Regions from separate parts of the Massilia hydrophila genome, predicted to be linked through region 3. Evidence: predicted binding sites of a transcription regulator. Region 3 holds the regulator's gene; each other region holds the start of a gene.
The links. The regulator HrcA, encoded in region 3, represses chaperone genes, less so after heat shock. The targets are predictions, from matches to a motif close to TTAGCACTCNNNNNNNNNGAGTGCTAA.
Positions count from the first base shown of each region.

Region 1 (7,112 bases), on a different contig from region 3:
CGCCAGCTGCCGGCCCTGATCGAGCTGCGCTACGACGGCAACCTGATCACGCCGAACGCGACGCTGGACACCATCCGCCAGAACGCGCAGGCGGCCCGGGCGACGGCATAAGCGGAGCGTGGGCGCGCGCCCGCGCCACACCGGGTTTGCTCCCACCCTGGTCCGGCGCCGGACCGGGGTGGGCGCGTCTTGCTGCTCTGGTAAAATATTCGCACTATTTTTCATCGCCGGTTCCCACCGGCCCCTGCGCAGGATCCGCCCCCACCATCTATGTTTAGTTTCTTTAAAAGAAAGAAGCCTGAAGCCGAGGCGAGCCCGCCCGCGGCGGCCGAGCCAGCCGCGCCCATCGCGCCCGTCACCGCCAAGGAAGCGGCGCCCCGGCCGGCCCCGCAGTCCGCTCCCCTGCCCGAGCCGGTACCCCCCGGCGAAGGCGAACTCTTCCCCGAAACCGCCGAGCGCCCCACCAGCGTCGCGGAGCAGAAGAAATCCTGGATGGCGCGCCTGAAGGCCGGCCTGTCCAAGACTTCCAGCAACCTGTCGCTGCTGTTCGTCGGCGCCCGCATCGACGAGGACCTGTACGAGGAGCTCGAGGCCGCGCTGCTGATGTCGGACGCCGGCATGGACGCCACCGAACACCTGCTGTCCTCCCTGCGCCGCAAGGTCAAGGAAGACAAGCTGCTCGACGCCGCCGCCGTCAAGGCCGCGCTGAAGGAGCTGATGGTCGAGCTGCTCATGCCGCTGCAAAAGCCGCTGGAACTGGGCCGCCACGCGCCGCTCGTGATGATGATCTCGGGCGTGAACGGCGCCGGCAAGACCACCACCATCGGCAAGCTGGCCAAGCACATGCAGCGCTTCGACCAGTCGGTGCTGCTGGCCGCCGGCGACACCTTCCGCGCCGCCGCGCGCGAGCAGCTGATGGTGTGGGGCCAGCGCAACAACGTCACCGTGATCTCGCAGGCCTCGGGCGACCCGGCCGCCGTGGCCTTCGATGCGGTGCAGTCGGGCAAGGCGCGCGGGGTGGACGTGGTGATGGTCGATACCGCCGGCCGCCTGCCGACCCAGCTGCACCTGATGGAAGAACTCAAGAAGATCAAGCGCGTCATCGGCAAGGGCATGGACGGCGCGCCGCACGAAACCCTGCTGGTCATCGACGGCAATACGGGCCAGAACGCACTGGCCCAGGTAAAAGCCTTCGACGACGCGCTCGGCCTGAGCGGCCTGATCATCACCAAGCTGGACGGCACCGCCAAGGGCGGCGTGCTGGCCGCGATCGCGCGCACGCGCCCGGTGCCGGTGTACTTTATCGGCGTGGGCGAGAAACTGGACGACCTGCAGCCGTTCAACGCCGAAGAATTCGTCGAAGCGCTGCTGGGCTGAGGAAGCAGATGATCGAGTTCCAGTCCGTCTCCAAGCAATATTCCTCCGATGCCTATGCGCTGCGCGACGTCTCGCTCAGCATCGCCAAGGGCGAACTGGTCTACCTGGCCGGCCCGTCCGGGGCCGGCAAGTCGACCCTGATGAAAATGGTGGCCGCCGTCGAGCGGCCCAGCAGCGGCGTAGTCACGGTCAACGGCCAGGACATCGGCCGCATCAAGAAGGCCGGCATTCCCTTCCTGCGCCGCAACCTGGGCCTGATCTTCCAGCACCAACGCCTGCTCAACGACCGTAACATCCTGGCCAACGTGATGCTGCCGCTGCTGGTCACCGGCGCCCCCCGGGGCCAGGCCGAAGGGCGCGCCCGCGCGGCCCTGGACAAGGTGGGCCTGGGCGAGCGCGCCCGCGCCCTGCCGCTGGAACTGTCCGGCGGCGAGCAGCAGCGGGTGGCGGTGGCGCGCGCCATCGTCAACCGCCCGCAGATCATCCTGGCCGACGAGCCGACCGCCAACCTCGACCGCGCCGCTGCCGACCGGGTACTGGACGCGCTGCGCGCCTTCCACGCCGCCGGCGTCACCTGCCTGATCTCGACCCATGACGACACCGTGCTCGACAGCGCGCAGGCGCGCGTGATCCGCCTCGAGCATGGCGAACTGGCCGACGCTGGCCACGTGGGAGGTGCGGCATGAGCCCCTGGATGCGCCAGCACAGCTTCGCGCTCGGTTCGGCCCTGTCCACGGTGCGCAAGGCGCCAGGCAGCTTCCTGTTCAACGTGCTCGTGGTCGCGTTTGCCCTGATGCTGCCGTTTGCCGGCATCACCCTGCTCGACAACGTGCGGCCGCTGTCCGAACAGCTGTCGGTCGATCCGGAACTGAGCGTGTTCCTGGAGCTCGACGCCACGCGCGAGCAGGCAGCCGCCCTGCAGCCGCGCATCCGCGCCATCGCCGCCGCCGGCGGCAAGGCCGAGCTGGAATTCGTGCCGCGCGAGCGGGCCCTGGCCGCGATGAAGGACAGGAGCGGCCTGGGCGACGTGCTCGACACCCTGGGCGACAACCCGCTGCCGGACAGCTTCCGCATGCGCCTGGACGGCAGCGGCGCCGCCAGCCAGGTCGATGCCATCAGCGCGCAGTTGCGCGCCCTGCCCGGCGTGGACGTGGTGCAGGTCGACTCGGCCTGGGTCAAGCGCCTGGCCGCGATGCTGGCCATCCTGCGCCTGGCCCTGCTGCTGCTGGCGCTGACCCTGGGCGTGGTGGTGATCGCGGTGGTGTTCAATACCATCCGCCTGCAGGTGCTGACCCAGAAGGAAGAGATCGCCGTCTCGAAACTGCTGGGGGCGACCGACAATTTCATCCACCGTCCCTTCTACTACACGGGCGCCCTGCTCGGCCTGTGCGCGGGCGCGGTGGCGCTCGGCGCGGTGCTGCTGGCGCTGGCGCCGCTGAACGCGGCCATCGCCGAGTTCGCCCGGCTGTACGCGTCGGAATTCCAGCTGGCGCCGCTCGGCGCACTGGAAACGGCGGGCGTGCTGGCGATCAGCGCCGGTCTCGGCCTGATCGGTGCGATGCTGTCGGTGCAGCGCCACCTGGCGCGCGTGCGCTAGGGCTGCAGCGCCGCCTGCCGCGCAGGGAGCGATATGGCTTAGCCGTCGCTCCCTACGCTCAGGCGAGCGCTATTCCTACAGGCCGCGCCCGCTGAAGGTGCGCCAGCCAACAGAAGCCAGCCGCTGGCGCCCCTAATCTGTCCCTAAGCGCCATTCCACCGTTTTCCAGCTGTTTTTCGCACACTTTTGATGTGAATCAAGCAAATCGAGCCTGCCTTTGCTCTACAGTAAAAGATCTGCGTAGTTGATTCCAAATGGCAATACTTTAGCCAAACTTAATCGATTCCCGCGGACCGATCGATCGTCTAGCACTCACCTCGGGAGAGTGCTAATATATGCTTCGAAGACAGCAAAAATCAAGGAAAGCATCCGGTAACAAGGGGTAACGCTGGTGTCGCGTGACATGGGTCCGTGGCACATTGGATGCAGATCACTACGAGGGAAATTGAACATGTCCGCACAATCCGCATTGGTTCCAGCCGGAAGTCGTGCTCTGGGACTGGGCTTTACCGGCAATCTCGGCAACATCGACGCCTATATCTCGGCCGTCAATCGCCTGCCGATGCTGACCCACGAAGAGGAAGTTTCGCTGGCAACGCGGCTGCGGGAAAAGAACGACCTGGACGCTGCCCAGAAGCTCGTGCTTTCGCACCTGCGCCTGGTGGTGTCGATCGCGCGCGGCTACCTCGGCTATGGCCTGCCGCACGCCGACCTGATCCAGGAAGGCAATATCGGCCTCATGAAGGCCGTCAAGCGCTTCGACCCGAACCAGGGCGTGCGTCTCGTCTCGTACGCGATGCACTGGATCAAGGCCGAGATGCACGAATACATCCTCAAGAACTGGCGCCTGGTGAAAGTCGCGACGACCAAGGCCCAGCGCAAGCTGTTCTTCAACCTGCGCAGCAACAAGGTGGGCCTGGACACCATGACCCCGGGCCAGGTCGACGAGCTGGCGAAGATGCTCGACGTCAAGCGCGAAGAAGTGATCGAGATGGAAACCCGCCTGTCGGGCCGCGACATCGCGCTCGAATCGCCAACCGATGACGACGACGACAAGTTCGCGCCGATCGCCTACCTGTCCTCCGAGCAGCAGGAGCCGACCCGCGTTCTGGAAGCGGCGCAGGTTGACCGCCTGCAATCGGAAGGCATCGAAACCGCGCTCGGCAAGCTGGACCCGCGTTCGCGCCGCATCGTGGAAGCGCGCTGGCTGGCCAACGACGACGGCTCGGGCGCCACGCTGCATACGCTGGCCGAGGAATTCGGCGTATCGGCCGAGCGCATCCGCCAGATCGAATCGGCGGCGCTCAAGAAGATGAAAGGCGCGCTGGCGGCTTACGTGTGAGCGCCTGCACGCTTCAACCAACAACCCCGCTGCGGCGGGGTTTTTCTTTGGCAGTTTCGATGCAGCCCTGCAGGCCTAGACAAGCGCGGCGCCGCGCTCGCGCGTATACATGCCGACCGCTTTGCCATACAGCGCGACGTCCGCTTCGTACGTCAGGCCAAGGCGCCCGGCAACGCGCAGCGACGATGCATTGCCTGGATCGATGAGCGCCCGAACTGTTGATTCGCGCCGGACCTCGAAAGCATGGTGCAGGAGTGCCGCTGCCGCTTCGTGTGCGAATCCCTGGCCCCAGCAGGCACGATAAGTATTCCAGCCGAGCTCCATCACCTTCGATTCCTCGCGAAAGAACGCGCCGACACTGCCGACGAGCCGGCCGCTCTCCCGTTCCTCGACCGACCACCATCCGGCGCCATCCAGGAGCCACATTCCTGCCTGTGAACAGAAGATCCGCCATGCAGCCTGGCGCTCGACCACACCGATGTAGGCCGCGCTGACAGGATCGGCACAATGCGCCGCGAATGCGTCGAAGTCTTCCCGCCGATATTCACGCAGGATGAGCCGGTCCGTGTGGAGGATGGGAACAGAAGTGGTGAATGCACCGTTCATGCGCTGGATTCCTTGGGCCCGGCCTGCTTCAGGCCACGCTGCTGCTCACCGACCAGCAGCTTCTCGAGCGTGCGCATGTTCTTGCTGTTCGACTCATGCACAAAGCTCATCTGCGCGAGCACCCGGTACAGCTCGCGCGCCGTAATGTCGCTCATCTCCAGGTTGCTCATCACGTTCGACAATTGCGGCCGGTCGATGAAGGAGCCGCCGGCGCCCAGCATCATCGCCTGGATGTCCCGCATGTTGGCATATTGCCGCGCGTAGCGCTGGAGCTGTTCCTGCGACATGAAGCTCAACGCCTGGTTGGCTACCGCCACGTCCCAGGCTTCGCGCTGCAGGGACGGGGTGCGCAGGCTGACGGTGAAACGCTCGCCCGATGCGTGCATCACGTGCTGGATGGCCGCTTCATCGCCAACACCGGCCTTGATATCCGCCAACAGGATCTCCTGCAGCCGCCGCAGGCGCTTCACCTCGCCGTCGCTATGCGCGACGACCGCGCGCATTTCGGCCAGGTTCACGGCAATCTCCGCATCCAGGTTGCGCGCCGCTTCGCGTGCCTCGCGCGCCTGGTTGAACTGGCGTACGCCGTTTTCCAGGCCGAGGGCGGTGACGATACTGAGGACGATCATCACGTATTCGCCGGCGAAGTGCCTGAAGGCGCGGGCCTTCTTCGGCGCGGCCTCGCCCGACGCTGCCGTGGTCTGCGAATCTGCCGCCCCTGCCGCCCCTGCCTCCATGTCGTCTCCGTCGATGTCCGAGAAACAAACTCTAGCATGCATTCCGCCCTGACATTCCATGCGCCGGCCACTCCATGCGTGCTGCATTCCGTTCCGCGTTTGCAGGCGTGAAAACGCGTTCCCGCCGCCCCGGCTAGAATGACCGTTTTGACCAGGCCTGCCCAAGGAGACCTTGATGACCGACCAGTACGTTCCACCGAAAGTCTGGACCCCGCCCGCTTCGAGCGGCGGCGCCTTCGCCAGCATCAACCGCCCCGTGGCCGGTCCGACCCACGAGGCCGAACTGCCGGTCGGCAAACACTCGCTGCAGCTGTATTCGCTGGCCACGCCCAACGGCGTCAAGGTGACGATCATGCTGGAGGAACTGCTGGCCCTCGGCCACGCCGGGGCCGAATACGATGCCTGGCTCATCAAGATCAACGAAGGCGCCCAGTTCTCCAGCGGATTCGTCGCCATCAACCCGAACTCCAAGATTCCGGCCCTGGTCGACCGCAGCGGCCCGGAGCCGGTGCGGGTATTCGAATCCGGTGCGATCCTGGTCTACCTTGCGGAAAAATTCGGCGCCTTCCTGCCGCAAGACGGCGTCGCCCGCACCGAGACCCTGAACTGGCTGTTCTGGCAGATGGGCTCGGCGCCTTTCGTGGGCGGCGGCTTCGGCCACTTCTACGCCTATGCGCCGGAAAAACTGCAGTACCCGATCGACCGCTATGCGATGGAGACCAAGCGCCAGCTCGACGTGCTCGAGCGCCAGCTGGCGCAGCAGCGCTTCGTCGCCGGCAGCGACTACACGATCGCCGACATGGCGATCTGGCCCTGGTACGGCGGCATGGTGCGCGGCGAGCTGTACGAGGCGGGCGAATTCCTGTCCGTGCACGACTATCCCCACGTGCGGCGCTGGGCCGACGAGATCGCCGCCCGCCCGGCGGTACTGCGCGGCCGCAAGGTCAACCGGGTGCGCGGCAAGCCGGAGGAACAGGTGCCGGAACGCCACGACGCTGCCGACCTCGACTGAGCGGCGGCGCCAACGGGGCACCGGCGGGGCGCCCGTACCTGCACCGGCGCCGGCACAGGGCCGCACGGATGCGCTATGCTGGCGCGACGTCCTTCATTGTCTTTCCCGGCTCGGAGACCGCCATGTTCAGCAAAAACACGATTTGCCTCTGGTTCGATGGTGCAGCCCTGGAAGCGGCGCAGTTCTACGCCGCCACCTTTCCCGACAGCGCGGTGGGTGCGGTCTTCCATGCGCCGGGCGACTTCCCGTCCGGCAGGCAGGGCGACGTGCTCACGGTGCAGTTCACCGTGGCCGGTATTGCCTGCATCGGCCTGAACGGCGGGCCGGCCTTCCCGCATACGGAAGCGTTTTCCTTCCAGATCGCCACCGAGGACCAGGAAGAGACCGACCGCCTGTGGCACGCCATCGTCGACAACGGCGGCCAGGAAAGCGCCTGCGGCT
Region 1 covers NZ_JAHYBX010000005.1:160,540-167,651, reverse strand. The annotation lists gene LE190_RS14185 (thiamine pyrophosphate-binding protein) at 1-111, shown strand, start outside; gene ftsY (signal recognition particle-docking protein FtsY) at 271-1,377, shown strand; gene LE190_RS14175 (cell division ATP-binding protein FtsE) at 1,386-2,063, shown strand; gene ftsX (permease-like cell division protein FtsX) at 2,060-2,974, shown strand; gene rpoH (RNA polymerase sigma factor RpoH) at 3,426-4,316, shown strand; gene LE190_RS14160 (GNAT family N-acetyltransferase) at 4,392-4,922, opposite strand; gene LE190_RS14155 (hypothetical protein) at 4,919-5,659, opposite strand; gene yghU (glutathione-dependent disulfide-bond oxidoreductase) at 5,835-6,671, shown strand; gene LE190_RS14145 (VOC family protein) at 6,794-7,112, shown strand, end outside.
Region 1: a site for HrcA is predicted at 3,280-3,306, ahead of rpoH (RNA polymerase sigma factor RpoH). Genes of this name have one in related genera too.

Region 2 (7,112 bases), on a different contig from region 3:
CGCCAGCGGCACCACGCCCACGCCCATGCCGTGGACCACCGCGCCGGCCACCGACAGCACGCTGTTCATCCGGTAGCGCGGCACGACCTTCGGCAGGTGCTGGCGGCGCCAGCGCTGCGACGGGTGGTCCGGCAGGGTGGCGTCGAGCGCGATCCAGTCCATGTCGCGGTAGTCCGGGACGTGCCGGTGCGCTTCAAGGTAGGCGCGGCTGGCGTACACCGCCGCCTGCAGCGTGCCGAGGCGCACGCCGACCAGGTGTTCGGGCGGCTGCCTGGTGGCGCGGATGGCGATGTCGGCATCGCGCTGGCTCAGGCTGGCCAGGGTGTTGGAAGCCACCAGTTCCAGTTCGATCTCCGGATAGAGCAGGGCGAACTTCGCCATGGCAGGCAGCAGAACGCTCTGCATGACCGAGTCGGTGGTGGTGATGCGCAGGGTGCCGGAAGGACTGCTCCCCGTATGCAGGACCGCTTCCCTGGCCTGCTCGAGCTGGGACTCGATGCGCTCGGCGTAGCCGGCCAGCTCCAGCCCCAGTTCGGTCGCGGCATAGCCCTGGCGGCTGCGCTCGAACAGCAGTTCTCCCAGCTCTTTTTCAATGCGCTTGATCGAGCGGAACACCGTCGAGGTATCGACGCCTAGCCGCTCCGCGGCGCCGGCCAGGTTGCGGCCACGGTGCAGGGCCAGCACCAGTTCGAGGTCGGGCAGGTCGAGCTTCGATTGCGTTCTTGCATACGGAGGTTTCATGACTGCCTATTTTAATTGCGTTTGCGCATAGATAGAGTAGCACCCATCCCAGCCGGGACGCTCAACCATCACCCATACGAGGCTCTCCATGAAACTGTACTACTCCCCTGGCGCATGCTCGCTGGCTCCCCACATCGTCCTGCGCGAAGCAGGCCTGGCCTTCACGCTCGACAAAGTCGACATCGCCACCAGGCGTACGGCAGGCGGCGCGGACTTCCTGGCCGTCAGCCCGAACGGCTACGTGCCGGCGCTGGAAATCGAAGCCGGCTTGGTGCTGACCGAAGGCCCGGCCATCATGCAGCTATTGGCCGACAAGGCGCCAGGCGCGCACCTGGCGCCCGCCAACGGCACGCTTGAACGCTACCAGCTGCAGTCATGGCTGAACTTCATCACCTCCGAGATCCACAAGGGCTTCTCGCCGCTGTTCAAGCCCGTCATGCCGCAGGAGGCGAAGACGCTGTTCGTCGAGCAGCTGGGCCAGCGCTTCGACGTGGTCGAGCGCCGGCTGGCGCAGGGCGACTACCTGATGGGCGAGCGTTTCACGATCGCCGACGCCTACCTGTTCGTGACCACCAACTGGGCGGGCTACCTCGGCATCTCGCTGGAACGCTGGCCGGCCATCAATGCCTTCCGCGACCGCGTGGCCGCCCGCCCGGCAGTGCAGGCGGCGATGGCGGCGGAAGGGCTGAAGGCGGCATGACGCCCTCGGCAAGCAGTCACGCGCGCAGCACCAGGCCGTTTTCCTCGCACCAGGCGCGCAATGCGGCCGCCGTGCGCTCCTGACGGAAGGCATGCCAGCTTGCCAGCAGGCCGCGTGCCTGCGCCAGTTTCGCAAAACGTTCGAAGCCGCCCGGCCCGCGCAGCAGGGCGCGCACCTCCGCTTCGTCGCCGGGCATGTGCCGGCGCACGAAGTCGAACACCAGGGCCCGGCCCAGGCCGAGGCGGGCGGCGCCCGGCACCGGGATGTACCTGCCCGCTTCGTGGATGTCGTCCGGCAGCGCCTCATGGCTGCCGACCATGTCGGCGCGCAGGTGGATGGCGCCGGTGGCGGGGCAGACCCAGGCCCTGCCGGCGTGCGGCGGGTCGGCCAGGATCATCGCGTTCTCGAGTGCGTCCGCGTCCACGCTTGCCATGCTCGCCTCCAAAAGAAAAAGCCTGCAAGGCGTTAACCTTACAGGCTTTTCGGCAGGACGGCGCCGGAACCAACCGGCGCCAGGGGCCTTGGACGATTACATCATGCCGTCCATGCCGCCCATGCCACCCATGCCGCCCATGCCGCCCATGCCGCCGGCCGGCTTGTCCTCGACGACTTCCGAGACCATGCAGTCGGTGGTCAGCATCAGGCCGGCGATCGACGCTGCGTTCTGCAGGGCCGAACGGGTGACCTTGGCCGGATCCAGCACGCCCATTTCGACCATGTCGCCATAGGTGCCGTTGGCGGCGTTGTAGCCGTAGTTGCCCGAACCTGCGATCACGGCAGCGACCACGACCGACGGCTCGTCGCCGGCGTTCTGGACGATCATGCGCAGCGGCTCTTCCATGGCGCGCAGGACAATCTTGATGCCTGCGTCCTGGTCAGGGTTGTCGCCCTTGATGTCCAGGTTCGAACGTGCGCGCAGCAGGGCCACGCCGCCGCCCGGGACGATGCCTTCTTCGACGGCAGCGCGGGTAGCGTGCAGCGCGTCTTCCACGCGTGCCTTCTTCTCTTTCATCTCGACTTCGGTGGCTGCACCGACGCGGATCACGGCAACGCCGCCGGCCAGCTTGGCCACGCGTTCCTGCAGCTTTTCGCGGTCGTAGTCCGAGGTCGCTTCTTCGATCTGGACGCGGACCATCTTGACGCGCGCCTCGATCGATTCAGCCGAACCGGCGCCGTCGATGATGATGGTGTTTTCCTTGCCGACTTCGACGCGCTTGGCCTGGCCCAGTTCGTTCAGCGTGACCTTTTCCAGGGTCATGCCGACTTCCTCGGCGATCACCTGGCCGCCGGTCAGGATGGCGATGTCTTCCAGCATGGCCTTGCGGCGGTCGCCGAAGCCCGGGGCCTTGACGGCGACGGTCTTCAGGATGCCACGGATGTTGTTGACCACCAGGGTCGCCAGCGCTTCGCCTTCGATGTCTTCGGCGATGATCACCAGCGGACGGCCGGCCTTGGCGACTTGCTCGAGCACCGGCAGCAAGTCACGGATGTTCGAGATCTTCTTGTCGCACAGCAGGATGAACGGGTTCTCGTGAACGGCGACCTGCTTGTCCGGGTTGTTGATGAAGTACGGCGACAGGTAGCCGCGGTCGAACTGCATGCCTTCCACGATGTCCAGCTCGTCGTTCAGCGACTTGCCGTCTTCGACGGTGATGACGCCTTCCTTGCCGACTTTTTCCATCGCTTCAGCGATACGCTCGCCGATCGAGGTTTCCGAGTTGGCCGAGATGGCGCCGACTTGCGCGATCTCTTTCGAGGTGGTGGTCGGCTTGGCGATCTTCTTCAGTTCTTCGACGGTGGCGGCAACAGCCTTGTCGATGCCGCGCTTCAGGTCCATCGGGTTCATGCCGGCGGCAACGAACTTCATGCCTTCGCGGACGATGGCTTGCGCCAGCACGGTCGCGGTGGTGGTGCCGTCACCGGCGTTGTCGCTGGTCTTCGAGGCGACTTCCTTCACCATCTGCGCGCCCATGTTCATGAGCTTGTCCTTCAGTTCGATCTCTTTCGCGACCGAGACGCCGTCCTTGGTGACGGTCGGGGCGCCGAACGAGCGCTCCAGCACGACGTTGCGGCCTTTCGGGCCCAGGGTGACTTTGACTGCGTTGGCGAGGATGTTGACGCCTTCAACCATCTTGGCGCGCGCTGCGTCGCCGAAAATTACTTCTTTAGCTGCCATTTCTAGTTTCTCCGAAAGAATTCGTGAATGTGCGGTACGGGGAGGCTTGGTGCGCGCCGATTACAGGGCCACGACGGCCATGATGTCTTCTTCGCGCATGACCAGCAGTTCCTGGCCATCGACCTTGACGGCCTGGCCCGAGTATTTGCCGAACAGGACGCGGTCGCCGACCTTCACTTCCAGCGGACGAACCTGGCCATTGTCCTGCACCTTGCCGTTGCCGATGGCCAGGACTTCACCCTGGTCCGGCTTCTCGGCGGCCGCATCGGGGATGATCAGGCCGGATGCAGTCTTGGTCTCCTGGTCGAGACGCTTCACGATGACGCGATCGTGGAGAGGACGAAGGTTCATGCAAAACTCCTTATTTATAGTGGTTGACTAGCTATTCAGGGCCGCCGCCAACAAGGCGCCGGCTTGGAATGTGGTGGATACCGGTTGTTAGCACTCTCAACTAACGAGTGCTAACGCATCGTGATTATAGGGACGATAACACCCCTTTTCAAGCGGGAATGTGTGGGAGCTAACCGACATTTTTGCGCGAGCACAAGCGATTGGACGGGTTGTACACTATCGCTTGTGGCATCCACGACAATAGCCGGGCAGGGTACACCGGAACCGGCAGGGACGGCCACACGGCAGGCCGCTGCCCGTGCCCGCCTTGCGCTTGCCCTGTTTCAGCCGCGGTCCGCGCCGCATCCCACGCCTTCGGGGGATGCGATTCGGTTGACGAAAAAACCATCTCAGTCCTATAGTGTCGAATGATTTCTGAATTTCAAGACCTCTCCGACAAAATCGACCGGCTTGCCCAGTTGGCCCAGTCGCTGCGCGCCGAGAACTACCTGCTGCGCCAGGCCAATACCCTGCTGAGCGCCGAGAATCTCGCGTTCAAGGAACGCCTGATCCAGGCCCAGCACCGGGTCGAGGCGCTGCTCGAACAGTTCCCCGCGCCGGAAGCCCCGCCAACCGAAGACGGTACCGACGAAGCCAGCGAGGCCACCCAATGATCTACCTGGATTGCAGCATCATGGGCCAGTCCTACCGCCTGGCCTGCCGCGAAGGCGAGGAGCGCACCCTGCGCGAAGCGGTCAGCTACCTCGATGGCAAGATGTGCGCGCTGCGCGACTCGGGCAAGGTGAAGGGCACCGACCGCATCGCGGTGATGGCGGCACTGAGCGTGGCGGCCGAATTCCTGTCGGTGAAATCGCCCCAGGGCCCGCTGTCGGACATGTCGATCCTGGAGGTCAAGCAGAAGCTGGAAGCGATGCACACCGTCCTCGACAAGGCGCTCTCGCCCCAGGAAAATCTGTCTTGAAGGTCAAATTCGTTTGACATGACGGGCCAAGCGAGTAAACTGCGCACTACCCTGCGGTGTTCGAGATTTGCCATATATTCCTTGAACCATTTTCGTGCATAGGTTGCGGGACATGTTCGGTGGGCGTGAGCGTCGCTAGTCCGACGAACCCGAAATTGAACTGACTGCGACCACCTGGAACCGTTTGGTTCGGGATGCCGGCAAAAACGGCACAGGCGGGGCTACACACACGAGCGGTTGCGCACTCCGGTACGCAGCCGCTTTTTTTTATGGATCGCTGGTGATGGAGAGGGAATGGCGTACTGGTTGATGAAGTCCGAGCCGGATGAAACGAGTTTCGACGACGTGCTGGCCGCGCCAGGCCGGACGGTGTCGTGGTTCGGCGTGCGCAACTACCAGGCGCGCAATTTCATGCGCGACGCCATGTCCGTCGGCGACGGCGTCCTGTTCTACCACTCCAGCTGCGCGGTGCCCGGCGTGGCCGGCATCGCCGAAGTGGCAAGCGGCCCCTATCCGGATGCGACCCAGTTCGACCCTTCTTCTCCTTATCACGACCCCAAGGCCACCTCGGCGCACCCGCGCTGGATCTCGGTCGACGTGCGCGCCGTGGAAGGAGGGCGCTACCTGACCCTGGCCGAGATGCGCAGCGTCCCGGCGCTTGGCGACATGGTGCTGCTGCAGAAGGGCAGCCGGCTGTCGGTGTCGCCTGTGACGGCGGGGCAGTGGAACGCCATCGTGGCCCTGCTGCGCGAAGGGCAGCGCTGATGGACTTCACCCTGATCCTGGCGCTGCTGGCGATGGGCACCTTCGGCGGCTTCGCGGCCGGCCTGCTCGGCATCGGCGGCGGCATGGTGCTGGTGCCCTTCATCACGATGATCTTCACCGCGCGCGGCTTCCCGCCCGAACTCACCATCCACATGGCGATCGCCACCTCGCTCGCCACCATCCTGTTTACCTCGCTGTCCTCGGTGCGCGCGCACCACAAGCACGGTGCCGTGCTGTGGCCGGTGGTGAAGCTGCTCGCGCCCGGCATCCTGCTCGGCTCCTGGATCGGGCCCTGGATCGGCAAGCAGATGAACGCCACCGTGCTGGCGGCCTTCTTCGGCGTGTTCGTTGCCTTCTCGGCCACCCAAATGCTGGTCGGGAAGAAGCCGGCCGCCGCGCGCACGCTGCCGGCGGCGCCGGGCATGTTCGCGGCCGGCGGCTTCATCGGCACCCTGTCGGGCATCGTCGGCGCCGGCGGCGGCTTCGTTTCGGTGCCTTTCATGACCTGGTGCGGGGTACGCATCCACAACGCGGTGGCCACCAGCGCGGCGCTGGGTTTTCCGATCGCGCTCGCCGGTACGCTCTCGAACATCTGGTTCGGCTGGGGCGAGCCGGGACTGCCATCGTATTCGCTCGGCTTCATCTACGTGCCGGCGCTGGCCATCATCGCGCTGGCCAGCGTCAGCATGGCCCCGCTCGGCGCGCGCACCGCGCACCGCATGCCGGTGCGCCAGCTGCAGAAGGTGTTCTCCGTGATCCTGTATGCGCTGGCTGCCTACATGTTCTGGAAGGCTGCCCATCCGGCATGAAACGGGCGGGCGGCTGCGCCGGCAGGTGACGAAATGGCGCGGGGCGGCTACAATCCGCCGCCAGTTGCGCTGCGGCAGTTGACGCCATGGCGAGGCTTGAATAAGGTCCACAGCATGCCAGCCGACACCGTCCATCTCTCGCCATCGAACACCGCCACCACCGGGCGCGGCATGTCGCGCGCCGCCAGCGCCTTCCTGCTGTTCGCCTTCTTCTGGATCGTGGCCGCCGCCGCGTTTTCCGGCTTTGCCGGCAAATGGGGCCTGCGCGATGGCGACCCGCGCTTCGGCGTGGCGGCCATGCTGGAGAACGCCGCGCACAAACCCTTTGTCTACCGCCAGCTGGTGCCCGACCTGGCGCGCCGCCTCGATGCCGCGGCCTCCGAGCGCCTCAAGGAGCGCGTCGCCAAGCGCTTCCGGCCCGACGAAGTGTTCGCGAAAAGCCAGCCGGGCGACACGCCGGGCGAGCGCTTCCGCTACGCGATCGTGTACTACCTGAGCTTCCTGTCGCTGCTGGGGAGCCTGTTCGTGCTGCGCCGGATCCTGTTGCACTTCAACGTCTCGCCGCTGGCGGCGATACTGGCGCCAACCGCGTTCGCCCTCAGCTTCCCC
Region 2 covers NZ_JAHYBX010000001.1:224,491-231,602, forward strand. The annotation lists gene LE190_RS00905 (LysR family transcriptional regulator) at 1-741, opposite strand, end outside; gene gstA (glutathione transferase GstA) at 830-1,441, shown strand; gene LE190_RS00915 (hypothetical protein) at 1,458-1,874, opposite strand; gene groL (chaperonin GroEL) at 1,971-3,617, opposite strand; gene groES (co-chaperone GroES) at 3,678-3,968, opposite strand; gene LE190_RS00930 (hypothetical protein) at 4,376-4,621, shown strand; gene LE190_RS00935 (cell division protein ZapA) at 4,618-4,929, shown strand; RNA gene ssrS (6S RNA) at 4,975-5,155, shown strand; gene LE190_RS00945 (EVE domain-containing protein) at 5,224-5,694, shown strand; gene LE190_RS00950 (sulfite exporter TauE/SafE family protein) at 5,694-6,503, shown strand; gene LE190_RS00955 (hypothetical protein) at 6,618-7,112, shown strand, end outside.
Region 2: a site for HrcA is predicted at 4,056-4,082, ahead of groES (co-chaperone GroES). Genes of this name have one in related genera too.

Region 3 (7,112 bases):
ATCTTGGCCGCGAAGAGATCGAGGTCATCACCCCGGTGCTGGAACAGGCCCGTGCGCGCGGCATCGATGCGCGCGGCCCGTACCCGGCCGATACGCTGTTCCAGCCCAAGTACCTGCAGGATGCCGACTGCGTGCTGGCGATGTACCACGACCAGGGCCTGCCGGTGCTCAAGCACGCCACCTTCGGGCGCGGCATCAACGTCACGCTCGGCCTGCCGGTCGTGCGCACCTCGGTCGACCACGGCACCGCGCTCGACCTCGCGGCCCAAGGGCTGGGCCTGGCCGACTGCGGCAGCATGATCGAAGCGATCCGCGCCGCCATGCAGATGGCGGCCGCGCGCGCCGCGCGCCGTCCCTGAACAGAACACGCAACAAGAAAGCACTCATGAAACACGTCGCCCGCAAGCGCTTCGGCCAGAACTTCCTGACCGACAAACTCGTCCTGGACAACATCATCGATGCCATCGGGCCGCGCCGCGGCGAGACGATGGTCGAGATCGGCCCCGGCCTGGCCGCGATGACGGCGCTGCTGCTCAAGTCGCTCGACCACATGCACGTGGTCGAACTCGACCGCGACCTGGTGGCGCGCCTGGAAAAAGCCTATCCGCGCGAAAAGCTGACCGTCCATTCGGGCGACGCGCTGAAATTCGATTTCGGATCGATTCCGGTGGCGCAAGGGCAGAAGCTGCGCGTGGTGGGCAACCTGCCATACAACATCTCGAGCCCGCTGCTGTTCCACCTGGCCGAATTCGCGCCCCTGGTCGAGGACCAGCATTTCATGCTGCAGAAGGAAGTGGTCGAGCGGATGGTGGCCGAGCCGGGCACCAAGGCTTACAGCCGCCTGTCGGTGATGTTGCAATGGCGCTACGACATGGAGCTGCTGTTCATCGTGCCGCCGACCGCCTTCGATCCCCCGCCCCAGGTCGATTCGGCCATCGTGCGCATGATTCCGAAGCGCCAGATGCTGGAAGCCGACGCCGCCACCCTGGAAAAAGTCGTGGCCAAGGCTTTCTCGCAGCGCCGCAAGGTGATCCGCAACTGCGTGGCGGGGATGTTTACCGAAGCCCAGCTGGTCGAGGCCGGGATCGATCCGGGCGCCCGTCCGGAAGCGGTCACGCTGGAGCAGTACGTCGCCCTGGCCAAGCTGCTTTAATCCCGCCTCCGGCCTGTTCTTTTGCGCCGCAACATCGCGGCGCAACACGCGTTTTCCTCCCTTCAGCCGCCGTTTCCTGCAGTCCGTCGCACTGCGCTGGAGCCTTGATGGCCCCTTCGTTAAAGTGCTTCCATCGACAGCCGGAACCGGCCCTCACCAACAATGAAACGCTGAAGGAGAACTCAAATGAACGTCCTCAAGAACATGGAAGCCATCTTCGTCGCAGCCCTGGTCCTGGCAAGCGCCAGCACCTATGCGCAAGCCGCGATCACCCGCGCCGGCGACGCCGGCAAGGCCCAGCCCGAGGCTGTGGTGGAAGCGGCGGAGATCCCGGTGGTCGCCGTGGTGAAAATCAGCGCCAAGCGTCCGTCCTGAGCGGACAAAAAAAAGCCCGCTACGGGAGCGGGCTGAAATCCAATTCTTTTCTGAGGAGAGTTGGAGGAGACAGGAAGCATTATGCTGCGTTACAGCATATAAATCCAATTCCTGTTTCGCATACAAGACATAAGTATTTCAAATAACTGTCAGCGCGGCACGCAGTTGATGTTCACGTTGGTGACTGCGGCGTCGCCCATGGTCCCAGCCGGGTTCTCGACGGTGCAGAAACGGCCGGTCGGCTGGGTGATCACGACAATGCTGTAGGTCTCGCCGTACGGGACCTCGGCGATCTGGTAATCGAAGGCCGCGCCGGTGGTGTTGTCTGCCGGGGCCGCGACCGCCACTTTGCCGCTGACGCTGCCATTGGCGAGCTCCAGGCCGGTGTTGTCCTTGGTCAGGCCGGTAATCTTGCCGCCGACCGCGTGGGCGTCGACGTAGCACCGGAAGCGCGCATTGATGGCGCCCAGGCGGCCAGCCGTGTCGGCAGCGCTCAGCTTGAAGTTCGGGTCGATGCCGCAGCTCTGGTGCAGCGGTGGGGTCTTGACGGCGACCAGGTAGGTATCGCCGTACTCGAGCTTCTTCGAGAAGGTGAAGGTGACTGGGTCGCCGGGCTTGGCCGGCGGCGCCACGCTCACGTCGTCGCCGCCGTTATTGGTCATCACCAGGTTCGGGTAGACCAGGCCTTCGACGGTGCCGCTCACCGTGTAGGTATCGTCGTCGCCGCCGCCGCAGGATGCGAGGGCCAGCGCCATTGCCAGCATGCTGGCCGGACGGATCAGGGAAAACTTCATTCGGTATGCTCCAGGAAGATTAGGCGCGCGGGCCGCAGGTGACGGCCAGGCTGTTCACGTCGTTCTCGCCCATCGTGCCGCTGCCGTTGGTGACGGTGCAGGTCTGGTTGTCGGGCTGGGTCAGCACGACGACCCCATACGGCGAGTCTTCGCTGACCGGGGCCATGGCGAACGAGGTGGCGCCAGCGGGGACCGGCACGCGGTCGGCACCGTTGACCAGCACCAGGTTGGCGCCGGTCAGGCCGGTGATCTTGCCGGTCAGCGCATGCTGCTTGATGGTGCAGACGATGCCGATATTGTTGATCGTGAACGCCGCCCTGCCGGTATTGTTGAACTCCTCGCACTTGACCGCATTGCTCGGGATGCTCTTGACCTTGACGTTGTAGGTGGAATCGGTTTCCACCAGGTCCTTGAAGAAGAAGGTTCCCCTGCCGTCCGCGGTCGGGGTGATGGCGAGGTCGGAGCCGCCATTGTTGGTCAATACCAGTCCGGATTTGGTCACGCCGGCAAACGAACCGCCAATGCCCAGCTCGCCATCGCTGCCGCCGCAGGCGGACAGCGCCAGCGCGCATGCCAGCACGGCACCGGCACGCAGGTAGGTACTCTTCATAATTTCTCCAAAAAAATCTGACTGGTGAACGTGTACCGCTTGCACAAGAAAATGCCGCACACGTGTCTGGACGCTCGTCATCCAAGGATTATTCGCCCAACATTTTAGTGCATTTGCCAAGCCGCTGGACGGTTTGCCTTTGTATCACGGTGTAACCGGCGGTCGCAGCGGGCAGTGACCGATTGCTTTCTACAGGCGTGCTCGCTATGCTAGGTCTGAGCTTTCACCCCATACCCGACAGAAACGCACCATGAACCCGCGCCGCGCCTGGCCCAAAGCCGTCCTGTTCGACCTCGACGATACGCTATGGCCGATCGCTCCCGTGATCCTGGAAGCCGAGCAGATCCTGTTCGCCTGGCTGCGCGAGCATGCGCCGCGGGTGGCGCAGCAGTTCACCATCGAGACGCTGCGCCAGGCCCGGCTCGAGCTGCTGGCGCGCCAGCCCGCGTTCCAGCTCGACCTGGGCGCCCTGCGCCGCGCCGGCCTGATCGCCGCCTTCGAACAGGCCGGCGAGGATGCGGCCAAGGTGGAGCTGGCGATGACCGAGTTCTTCGCCGCCCGCAATGCCGTGATTCCCTACGATGACGTGCTGCCCGGCCTGCTGCGCCTGAAGGGCAGGGTGAAGATCGGCTCGATCACCAACGGCAATGCCGACCTGCAGACGATCGGCCTGGCGCGCCACTTCGACGCCTCGGTGGCCGCGCCCAGCTTCGGGGTGGCCAAGCCGAGCGCCGCGATCTTCCTGGAAGCCTGCCGCCAGCTGGAGGTGGCGCCGGCCGAAGCGGTCTATGTCGGCGACGACCTGCGCCTGGACGTCTATGGCGCCCAGCGCGCCGGCTTGCGCGCCGTCTGGATGAACCGCACCGGCCAGGTCAATTACCTGCGCGACGAAGTCCGGCCCGACGCCGAGGTGAGCAGCCTGGACGGCCTGCTGGGCTGGTTGCGGCGCGAGCACGCGTGACTGGCGCCATGCGCGTCCGAGCGTGCATAATATAGCTGACCGCATCCAGCCTACCTGCCGTACTTTCCGGACCCATGGAACTCGAACCCCGCGCCCAGACCCTGCTCAAAGCCCTCGTCGAGCGCTACATCGCCGACGGCCAGCCGGTCGGCTCGCGTGCGCTGTCGAAGATTTCCGGCCTCGACCTGTCGCCCGCCACGATCCGCAACATCATGGCCGACCTCGAGGAGATGGGCTACGTGGCTAGCCCGCACACTTCGGCCGGCCGGATTCCCACGCCGCGCGGCTACCGCCTGTTCGTCGACACCCTCCTGACCGTGCAGCACATCGACGAGCACGCGGTCGGCGCCCGGAACATGCGCCTGCCGAGCCAGCACCCGCAAAAGATCATCGCCAACGCGGCCCAGATGCTGTCTTCGCTGTCGCAGTTCGCCGGCGTGGTGCAGAGCCCGCGCCGCGAATCGGTGTTCCAGCAGATCGAATTCCTGCGCCTGTCCGAGAAGCGGATCCTGCTGGTGATCGTCGATCCGCGCGGCGACGTCCAGAACCGCCTGCTGCTGACCGAGGCCGACTACTCGCCGGCCCAGCTGGTCCAGTCGGCCAACTACCTGAACCAGAACTACGCGGGCCTGAGCTTCGACGAAGTGCGCGCGCGCCTGAGCGGCGAACTGGCCCAGCTGCGCGACGACATGGGCCGCCTGATGCAGGTGGCGGTGGAGGCGGGCAGCGAAGCCATGGCCGAGGGCGACGACATGGTGATCGCGGGCGAACGCAACCTGCTGTCGGTATCCGACCTGTCCTCCAACATGAGTTCGCTGCGCCAGATGTTCGAGATGTTCGAGCAAAAGACCGGCCTGATGCAGCTGCTCGACGTCTCCAGCAAGGCGGGCGGGGTGCAGATCTTCATCGGCGGCGAATCGAAGCTGGTACCGATGGACGAGATGAGCGTGGTGACCGCGCCCTACGAGGTGAATGGCCGCATCGTCGGCACCCTGGGGGTGATCGGCCCGACCCGCATGGCCTACGAGCGCGTGATCCCGATCGTGGACATCACGGCGAAGCTGTTGTCGAATGCCCTGAGCCAGCCCTGAGCCAGCCTGGATGGCGGCGCCGGGGACGCAGGTCTCACTGCTTGCGCGGGCAGTCCACTTTCACGCAGTTGCCGTAGATCGCCAGCGAATGCTCGGCGATCTTGTAGCCGCGCTCGACCGCGATCTTGTGCTGGCGCGACTCGATTTCCTCGTCGTAGAACTCTTCCACATGGCCGCAGTCGAGGCAGACCAGGTGGTCGTGGTGGGAGCCGGCGTTCAGCTCGTAGATGGCCTTGCCGGTCTCGAAATGGTTGCGGTTCAGCAGGCCGGCCTGCTCGAACTGGGTCAGCACGCGGTAGACCGTGGCCAGGCCGACATCCATGTTCTCGGCCAGCAGGATCTTGTAGACGTCTTCCGCCGTCAGGTGCCGCACCGAGCTGTTCTGGAAGATTTCCAGGATCTTCAGGCGCGGCAGGGTGGCCTTCAGGCCGCTTGCCTTCAGGTCGGTCGGGTTGTTACTCATGGGGCGTGCTCACGTTTCTTGCTCGTAGTTTGGCATAGTGCTTTATGATATAGCGTTTTGGAGCTCCCGCTCAAACGTTTTGAGGTTACCTATGCGCGTCAAACAAGCCGTTCCTGATCGATTTTCTGCCCGGGCAGCGCTCGCGGCAGGCCTCGCATGCACGCTGGTGCTGTCCGGCTGCGCTTCCTGGCGCAACCAGACGCGTCCCGCCATGCCGGTGGAAACGGACCCCGCCGCGATCGTGGCCGACGCCCAGAAATCGGCCGCCACGGCCAATGCCGGCGCCCAGACCGTACAGGCGACCAAGCTGCAGAAATTCTTCTGGATCTTCTCGCCCTACCGTCCCGACATCCAGCAGGGTAACTTCGTCTCGCAGGAAATGCTGAGCCAGCTGAAGGTTGGCCAGACCCGCGACCAGGTGCGCTTCATCCTCGGCACGCCGCTGCTGACCGACGTCTTCCACGAAGACCGCTGGGACTTCCCGTTCTACCTCGCGCGCGGCAACGGCGAGCTGACCACCAGCCGCGTCACCGTCTTCTTCAAGGACGACAAGGTCGAGCGCTTCGAGGGCGGCAACCTGCCGACCGAGCGTGAATACATCGACCGCATCGCCGGCCCGGCAAAGGTCAGCAGCAAGGCCAAGGCGGAATCGCGCCCGGTCGAGCCGGCCAAGGTCGGCGGGGCGCCCGTCATCCAACCGTAACGGCAGCCATGAGCACGTTGAAGATTGCCGTCGCCGGCGCCAGCGGCCGCATGGGACGCATGCTGGTCGAGGCGATCCTGGCCGCGCCGGACGCCGAACTGGCGGGCGCGCTGGACGTCGCCGCCTCACCCTCGATCGGCATGGACGCCGGCGCGTTTGCCGGCCAGCTGACCGGCGTGGTCATCCAGTCCGAGCTCGCCGCCGCGCTGAAGGATGCCGACGTCCTCATTGATTTCACCCGTCCCGAAGGCACGCTGCAGCACCTGGCCTATTGCGCCGCCCACGGCGTGCGCATGGTGATTGGCACTACCGGTTTCGACGAGGCCGGGAAAGCCGCGATCCGCGCCGCGGGCGAGCAGGTCGGCATCGTGTTCGCGCCGAACATGAGCGTGGGCGTGAACGTCACCCTCAAGCTGCTCGAGATGGCGGCGAAGAGCTTCAGCGAAGGCTACGACATCGAGATCGTCGAGGCCCACCATCGCCACAAGGTCGATGCGCCGAGCGGCACCGCGCTCAAGATGGGCGAAGTCGTCGCCACTGCGCTCGGGCGCGAGCTGAAGGACTGCGCCGTGTACGGCCGCGAAGGCGTGACCGGCGAGCGCGATCCGTCCACCATCGGCTTCGCCACCGTGCGCGGCGGCGACGTGGTGGGCGACCACACCGTGATGTTCCTTGGCACCGGCGAGCGCATCGAGATCAGCCACAAGTCGAGCAGCCGCGTGACCTATGCCCATGGCGCCCTGCGCGCCGCGCGCTTCCTGGCGGACAAGCCGAATGGCCTGTTCGGCATGGACGACGTGCTGGGCCTGAAGGCTTGAGCATGGCCAGCGTGGAACTGAACGGCGCAGCGATCGTCGACGAAGCCGCCTTTCACCGCGAGTCGCGGCGCGCCTTCGGTTTCCCGGAGGACTACGCCGGCTCGATCGACGCCTGGGTGGATTGCATGAGCTACCTGCGCGACG
Region 3 covers NZ_JAHYBX010000004.1:109,045-116,156, forward strand. The annotation lists gene pdxA (4-hydroxythreonine-4-phosphate dehydrogenase PdxA) at 1-359, shown strand, start outside; gene rsmA (16S rRNA (adenine(1518)-N(6)/adenine(1519)-N(6))-dimethyltransferase RsmA) at 386-1,153, shown strand; gene LE190_RS12430 (hypothetical protein) at 1,340-1,528, shown strand; gene LE190_RS12435 (hypothetical protein) at 1,678-2,322, opposite strand; gene LE190_RS12440 (hypothetical protein) at 2,342-2,932, opposite strand; gene LE190_RS12445 (HAD family hydrolase) at 3,183-3,893, shown strand; gene hrcA (heat-inducible transcriptional repressor HrcA) at 3,968-4,984, shown strand; gene fur (ferric iron uptake transcriptional regulator) at 5,019-5,447, opposite strand; gene LE190_RS12460 (outer membrane protein assembly factor BamE) at 5,539-6,150, shown strand; gene dapB (4-hydroxy-tetrahydrodipicolinate reductase) at 6,159-6,968, shown strand; gene LE190_RS12470 (barstar family protein) at 6,971-7,112, shown strand, end outside.